One region of the Polaromonas sp. P1_F8 genome, then DNA from elsewhere that is predicted to be linked to it. Evidence: predicted binding sites of a transcription regulator. Region 1 holds the regulator's gene; the other holds the start of a gene.

What was found. Region 1 encodes HrcA, which represses chaperone genes, less so after heat shock. Its sites were predicted from a motif close to TTAGCACTCNNNNNNNNNGAGTGCTAA; they were not measured.
Region 2: the regulator HrcA is predicted to act here: its motif matches at 1,732-1,758, upstream of AC1D1J_RS09985 (co-chaperone GroES).

What each region holds. Positions count from the first base shown of each region.
Region 1 is NZ_JBFUBS010000001.1:1,648,866-1,652,275, forward strand. Features, by position in the region: gene AC1D1J_RS07820 (RelA/SpoT family protein) at 1-20, shown strand, start outside; gene greB (transcription elongation factor GreB) at 17-583, opposite strand; gene AC1D1J_RS07830 (hypothetical protein) at 628-882, opposite strand; tRNA gene AC1D1J_RS07835 (tRNA-Arg) at 1,076-1,152, opposite strand; tRNA gene AC1D1J_RS07840 (tRNA-Ile) at 1,180-1,256, opposite strand; gene hrcA (heat-inducible transcriptional repressor HrcA) at 1,281-2,300, opposite strand; gene AC1D1J_RS07850 (NAD kinase) at 2,350-3,225, shown strand; gene recN (DNA repair protein RecN) at 3,244-3,410, shown strand, end outside.
Region 2 is NZ_JBFUBS010000002.1:213,893-217,302, forward strand. Features, by position in the region: gene AC1D1J_RS09980 (ATPase domain-containing protein) at 1-1,409, opposite strand, end outside; gene AC1D1J_RS09985 (co-chaperone GroES) at 1,853-2,143, shown strand; gene groL (chaperonin GroEL) at 2,236-3,410, shown strand, end outside.

The sequences.
Region 1 (3,410 bases):
GCGCCAAGTCGTCCGGTTAATCTGCAGCCGATTTGTCCGGCGCCGGGTAGTTCACTTTCAGCACTTCAAGCGTCTGCACGCCTTGCGGGGTCACGAGACTCACCTCGTCGCCGACACGCGATTTAAGTAATGCCCTGGCGACGGGAGATATCCAGCTGATTTGCCCGAGGGCACTGTTGGCTTCATCAATGCCAAGAATGGTCACGACCCGCTCGACTCCTTCGCCGTCGGCATAGCTCACTGTCGCGCCGAAAAACACCTGGTCGCGACCGTGATGCACCGACGGGTTGCTGACTTCCGCAATTTCCAGTCGTTGCGTCAGAAACCGGATACGCCGGTCAATTTCCCGCAACCGCTTTTTGCCGTAGTGGTAGTCGCCGTTTTCGGAGCGGTCTCCATTGCTGGCAGCCCAATGAACGATTTCCACCATTTTGGGACGTTCGCTGTCGATCAGGTCCAGAAGTTCGCTGCGCAGATGCTCATAGCCCTGCGGCGTGATGTAGTTTTTTCCACCTGCAGGCAGGGGCGCGAGCGTCGGCTCGTCGTCCTCCGGCTCGCTTTCTTTAGTAAACGCTTTGTTCATGCTCCGGCCACCATAGCATTCATGGCTGCCGGCCGTGAATGTCTCTAAAAATCTTCCATTTTCAGCACGAGGGGATTTTCAGGCGTGTAGCTCACGCCCGCCACAACCAGATCAGCGGCCCGGGCGTGAATCATTTCAGCATCCTGTTCATACGCTTTCTTCAGGGAATCCGGCCCAGGCATGGCGCCGAAAAACTCCTCCATTGCCTCGCGCGAAATCCTGACGGGAATGGTGCTACCCGCGTACGACAAGCCAAAACTGAGCCACTCGCCGTGGTCCTCGACATTCAGTGATCCCATGTTTCTCCTCCGGAATTAGGCTTCCAGAATAGCGGAGCTCTTGTTGCACGTACAGCCCGTCCGGCGCCGCCCAGCCCCAGGAAAACCACTATCGCGCTGACAACGGTATGAAAAAGGCCCCTAAAAGCGGCCTCCGGAAAGAAAAATAGCCTAGAGGGATGAGCCTCTAAGCTATTGAAATCACTTAAGAAAGTGGTGCGGCTGGCAGGAATTGAACCCACGACCCCTTGGTTCGTAGCCAAGTACTCTATCCAACTGAGCTACAGCCGCTAAGCCTCAAATTATAGCTTATTTAAATGGTAGGGCGTGAGTGACTTGAACACTCGACCAAAGGATTATGAGTCCTCTGCTCTAACCAACTGAGCTAACGCCCCACTCAAGAGATCGATTGTAAGGGCCTACTTGCTGTGGCTCAGCGCGGTGCTCACCAGCTTGGAGGTGATGTCGACAATCTGGATCATTTTTTCGTAGGGCATACGCATGGGCCCTATCACGCCCAGGGTTCCCACGACCTGTCCGTCGACTTCATAAGGGGCCGTCACCACAGACAGTTCCTGATACGGAATCACCTGACTTTCGCCGCCGATGTAAATCCGGACTCCCTCGGCGCGGCTCGAAACATCGAGGAGCCGCATAAGTTGCGCCTTTTGCTCGAAGAGATCAAAGAGCTTGCGCAGGTTACCCATGTCACCGGAAAAGTCGCTGACGGCCAGCAGATTGCGTTCGCCGGAAATAACCACCTCGTCGCGCGACTCGATGGCCTCCGAGCTGACCTTGACCGCCGCCTGCATCAACGTGGCAATTTCACCGCGAAGGGCTTCCACCTCGTTCTTCAGGCGCTCTCGTACCTCTTCGATCGCCATGCCAGCGTAATGCGAATTGAGGAAATTGGCCGCCTCGACCAGTTGGGACTGCGTGTAGTCCGCTTCGGTGAAGATGACCCGGTTTTGCACATCGCCGTCGGGCGAGACGATGATCACCAGAAAACGTTTTTCGGACAGGCGCAGAAACTCAATATGGCGAAATACCGACGTCCGGCGTGGCGCCATGACGACGCCCACGAATTGCGACAGGCTCGACAGCATGTGTGCCGCATTGCTGAGCACTTTTTGAGGCTGATCAGGTGCCAGCCGCGGCGCACCGATATGGCCCGACGACGACAAGGAGTCGCGCTGGGTGGTCAACATCGTGTCGACAAAGAGCCGGTAACCCCGCGCTGTGGGAATGCGCCCTGCCGAGGTGTGCGGGCTGACAATCAGGCCAAGCTCCTCCAGGTCGCTCATCACATTGCGTATGGTGGCCGGAGACAGTTCAAGGCCGGAAGCTTTTGAGAGCGTACGCGAACCCACCGGCTGTCCATCGGCAATGTAGCGTTCAACCAGTGCTTTCAGCAGCAATCGGGCACGATCATCAAGCATGGTGCCATTCTACGAAGCTTCGGTTGCCATGTTGTGATGTAATTTGCCGATGAAGTCGCAATTTCGCCATGTCGCATTGATCGGCAAGTACCACGCACAGGGTTCCCGGTCAGCACTGGAGGAGATCGCGCACTTCCTGGGCACCCAGGGTTGCGAGGTGGCGATCGAACAGGACACCGCCAGCAACACCGGCCTGACCCGGTTCCCGACCCTTGACGCAGCTGGCATAGGTGCCCAGTGCGACCTCGCCCTCGTCGTGGGAGGCGACGGCACCATGCTGGGCATAGGCCGGCTACTGGCCCAATTCGGCATCCCCCTGGTGGGTATCAACCAGGGCAGGCTGGGGTTCATCACTGACATCGCCTTTGAGGACTACCAGAACACACTCATCCCCATGTTGGGTGGCGAGTATGAAGAAGATCGACGCTGGATGATGCAGGCAGAGGTCGTGCGTGACGGCAGGTGCGTCTTCAGCGCTACCGCCATGAACGACGTTGTGGTGAACCGCGGAGCGACCGCCGGCATGGTGGAACTCCGTGTGGAGGTGGATGGCCGCTTTGTAGCAAACCAGCGCGCAGATGGCCTGATCATCGCCTCGCCGACCGGCTCCACGGCCTATGCCCTTTCAGCGGGCGGGCCCTTGCTGCACCCATCGATTGCCGGCTGGGTGTTGGCGCCGATTGCACCGCATACCTTGTCCAACAGGCCCATTGTGCTGTCGGACTCGGGCGAAATTACCATTGAAATCGTCTCTGGCCGCGACGCCAGCGCCAACTTCGACATGCAGTCGCTGGCAAGTCTGTTGCATGGCGACCGCATCACCGTCAGGCGCTCCGAACACCAAATGCGTTTCCTGCACCCCAAAGGCTGGAGCTATTTCGACACGCTCCGGAGAAAGCTGCACTGGAACGAAGGCGTGGCCTGACCGGCCAGGATTCAAGTTATGAGCCTCAAAACCATATCGCTTCGCGACTTCGTCATCGTCCACAAGCTTGAGCTGGATTTGTCCGGCGGCTTCTCGGTGCTCACCGGTGAAACCGGTGCGGGCAAATCGATCCTGATTGATGCACTGCAGCTTGCTTTGGGCGCCCGAGCCGATGCCGGCGTGGT
Region 2 (3,410 bases), on a different contig from region 1:
CCGACATGGATGCCCTTGTGCGACATCGAGAATTCGCGGATGGTGCGCTCGTGCAGGCTGCCTCGCTTTTTGAACACCGATACGGCCTGCTTGACTTCGCCGTCATGCTCGAAGTAGCGCAGCATGAGTACGTTGTCGGCCAGGTAACTGGCATCCACCGTGGTGGACATCTGGCCGCCCAGCATGCCTTGCTGAACGCCTATCAGGATGGTCACCACACCGCGCTGGCCCAGGTAGGTCAGCAATTCGTGCAAATGCGTTGTCAGAAAACGCTCGTCCGGCATGGCATTGAGGTAACCGTTGATGCTGTCGATGACGATGACTTTGCAGCCCCGGTCTGCGGCCCGGCACACTACGGTCGTGAACTCCCCAGGGGACAGCTCGGCCGGGTCAATCTGCTGAATGCTCAGCACGCCGCTTTCATAGGGCTCGCGGATTTTCATGCCCAGGCCGTCTGCGCGGTTCAGCAAATTGTTTGCCGCTTCTTCAAACAGGAACATGGCGCTGGTCTGCCCGCGTTCCGCTGCGGCGGTGACGAACTGGGCCGCCAGCGACGACTTGCCGGTACCCGGGGGGCCGGCAATCAGCGTGCTGGTGCCCTCTTCCAGGCCGCCGCCCAGGAGAGTGTCGAGTTCGGGAAGGCCGCTTTTGAGCTGTGCCCGTTTTCCCATCACGCGCGACTCGGCCGCCACCAGGCGCGGGTACACGCACAGGCCCCCGTACTGGATGTCGTAGTCATGCAGGCCGCCACGAAAGGCGATGCCGCGGTACTTCACCACGCGCACCCGGCGCCGCTCGGCCCCGTAGTCCTTCACGGACTGGTCCAGCGTGATCACGCCGTGCGCAATGCTGCGCACCTGAAGGTCTATGCCGGCAGCCGTGCGGTCGTCGAGCAACATCACGGTGCAGGAACGGCTGGCGAAGAACTGCTTGAGCGCCAGCACCTGGCGGCGATAGCGTAGCGGCGTATCGGCCAGCAATTGCAATTCGGAGAGGGAATCAATCACCACCCGGGTCGGTTTTCGCTCTTCAATCACGGACAGAATCATCTGTGTGGTGGTGCCCATCTCTACCTCCGAAGGGTGGAACATGGTGTATTCCGCCTCCGGCATCAGCAGGTTTTCAGACGGCAGTACCTCATGGATGTGAATGCCCCCCATGTCCCAGCCATGGGACTCGGCAACCCCGGCCAGTTCTGCCGCCGTTTCGGCCAGTGTGATGTACACAACGGACTCACCCTGCCGGGCGCCTTCCACCAGAAATTGCAGGCCGGTGGTGGTCTTGCCGGTGCCAGGCTCACCTTCAATCAGGTAGATCCGGTCCTTGATGAGGCCGCCTCCAAGGATGTTATCCAGGCCTGGGATGCCGGTTGAAAGGAACTGAAGCTCGGTTGAGGTCTTTGTGGTCATGGTTACAGGGATGCGGTTGTGAGCCAACATGGCACGGAAAGAACAATCCGCAACACCCCGTTAAAGAACGAAGCGGCTTGTAACACCTGGATAAATAGTAGCCAGCAGCCTCCAAAATCTCCGGTTTGCAGAGCCTGAGTTGAGCGTAGGACGACACGCCGTCCCTTCGTCTCCCGTCAGCGTTTCTCCACTCGCCCCCTCCGGGACGCCGCCGGACGGCCCGGGGGTGGGAATCCAAGAATCAGTCCGGTTCACGGGTAAAGCACCAAAACAGCGGTTTTCAGTAGCACCACCTTGAAAACGGGTCTGATTGCCTCTATGATTAGCACTCGATGGTATTGAGTGCTAACAAAGCCCAGTCAATCCACCAAGTTAACAGGCACTCACTTTTACGCGGGTGCTTTTTGATTCCCAAAACCATTGTTCTCAAACAAGGAGCTCTCATGAAACTTCGTCCTTTGCACGACCGCGTGATCGTCAAACGCGTGGAAAACGAAACCAAAACCGCTTCCGGCATCGTCATTCCTGACAGCGCCGCTGAAAAGCCTGATCAGGGCGAAGTGCTGGCCGTTGGCCCAGGCAAGAAGAACGACAAGGGCGAACTGAGCCCCGTGGGTGTGAAAGTTGGCGACCGCGTGCTGTTCGGCAAATACAGCGGCCAGACCGTCAAGGTCGACGGCGACGAACTGCTCGTCATGAAAGAAGAAGACCTGTTTGCAGTGGTCGAGAAGTAATCTCTCTTCTGCTATTTATTTGATAGCTGCTGGCGCACGTTGTATATGGGCTGGCAGGCGATTTCATCCATAAACTTTAAGGAATCTGCATCATGGCAGCAAAAGACGTAATTTTCGGCGGCGAAGCCCGCGCACGCATGGTCGAGGGTGTGAACATCCTGGCCAACGCCGTCAAGGTAACCCTGGGCCCCAAAGGCCGTAACGTGGTTCTGGAGCGCTCGTTCGGCGCCCCCACGGTGACCAAGGACGGTGTGTCCGTCGCCAAAGAGATCGAACTGAAAGACAAGCTGCAGAACATGGGCGCGCAGATGGTCAAGGAAGTCGCTTCCAAGACCTCCGACAACGCCGGCGACGGCACCACCACCGCCACCGTTCTGGCTCAAGCCATCGTCCGCGAAGGCATGAAGTACGTGGCCGCGGGCATGAACCCGATGGACCTGAAGCGCGGTATCGACAAGGCCGTGCTGGCCCTGACCGAAGAGCTCAAGAAGGCTTCCAAGCCCACCACGACTTCGAAAGAAATCGCCCAGGTCGGCTCCATCTCCGCCAACTCCGACGAATCCATCGGCAAGATCATTGCCGACGCAATGGACAAGGTTGGTAAAGAAGGCGTGATCACCGTGGAAGACGGCAAGTCCCTGCAAAACGAGCTCGACGTCGTCGAAGGCATGCAGTTCGACCGCGGCTACCTCTCCCCTTACTTCATCAACAACCCTGAAAAGCAGTCCGCACTGCTGGACAACCCCTTTGTTCTGCTCTACGACAAGAAGATCAGCAACATCCGTGACCTGCTGCCTACCCTGGAGCAAGTCGCCAAGGCCGGCCGTCCGCTGCTGATCATTGCTGAAGAAGTCGAAGGCGAAGCCCTGGCTACTCTGGTCGTGAACACCCTGCGCGGCATCCTGAAGGTTGTGGCTGTGAAGGCCCCTGGCTTCGGCGACCGCCGCAAAGCCATGCTGGAAGACATCGCCTGCCTGACCGGCGGCAAGGTCATCGCTGAAGAAGTCGGCATGTCGCTCGAAAAAGTGACGCTGGCTGACCTCGGCCAGGCCAAGCGCATCGAAGTGGGCAAGGAAAACACCATCATCATCGACGGCTCCGGCGCCGCTGCCGACATCGAAGCACGCGTCAAGCAAGTGCGCGTCCAGATCGAAGAAGCGACCAGCGACTACGACCGTGAAAAACTGCAAGAGCGCGTGGCCAAGCTGGCCGGCGGTGTTGCCGTGATCAAGGTTGGCGCTGCTACCGAAGTCGAAATGAAGGAAAA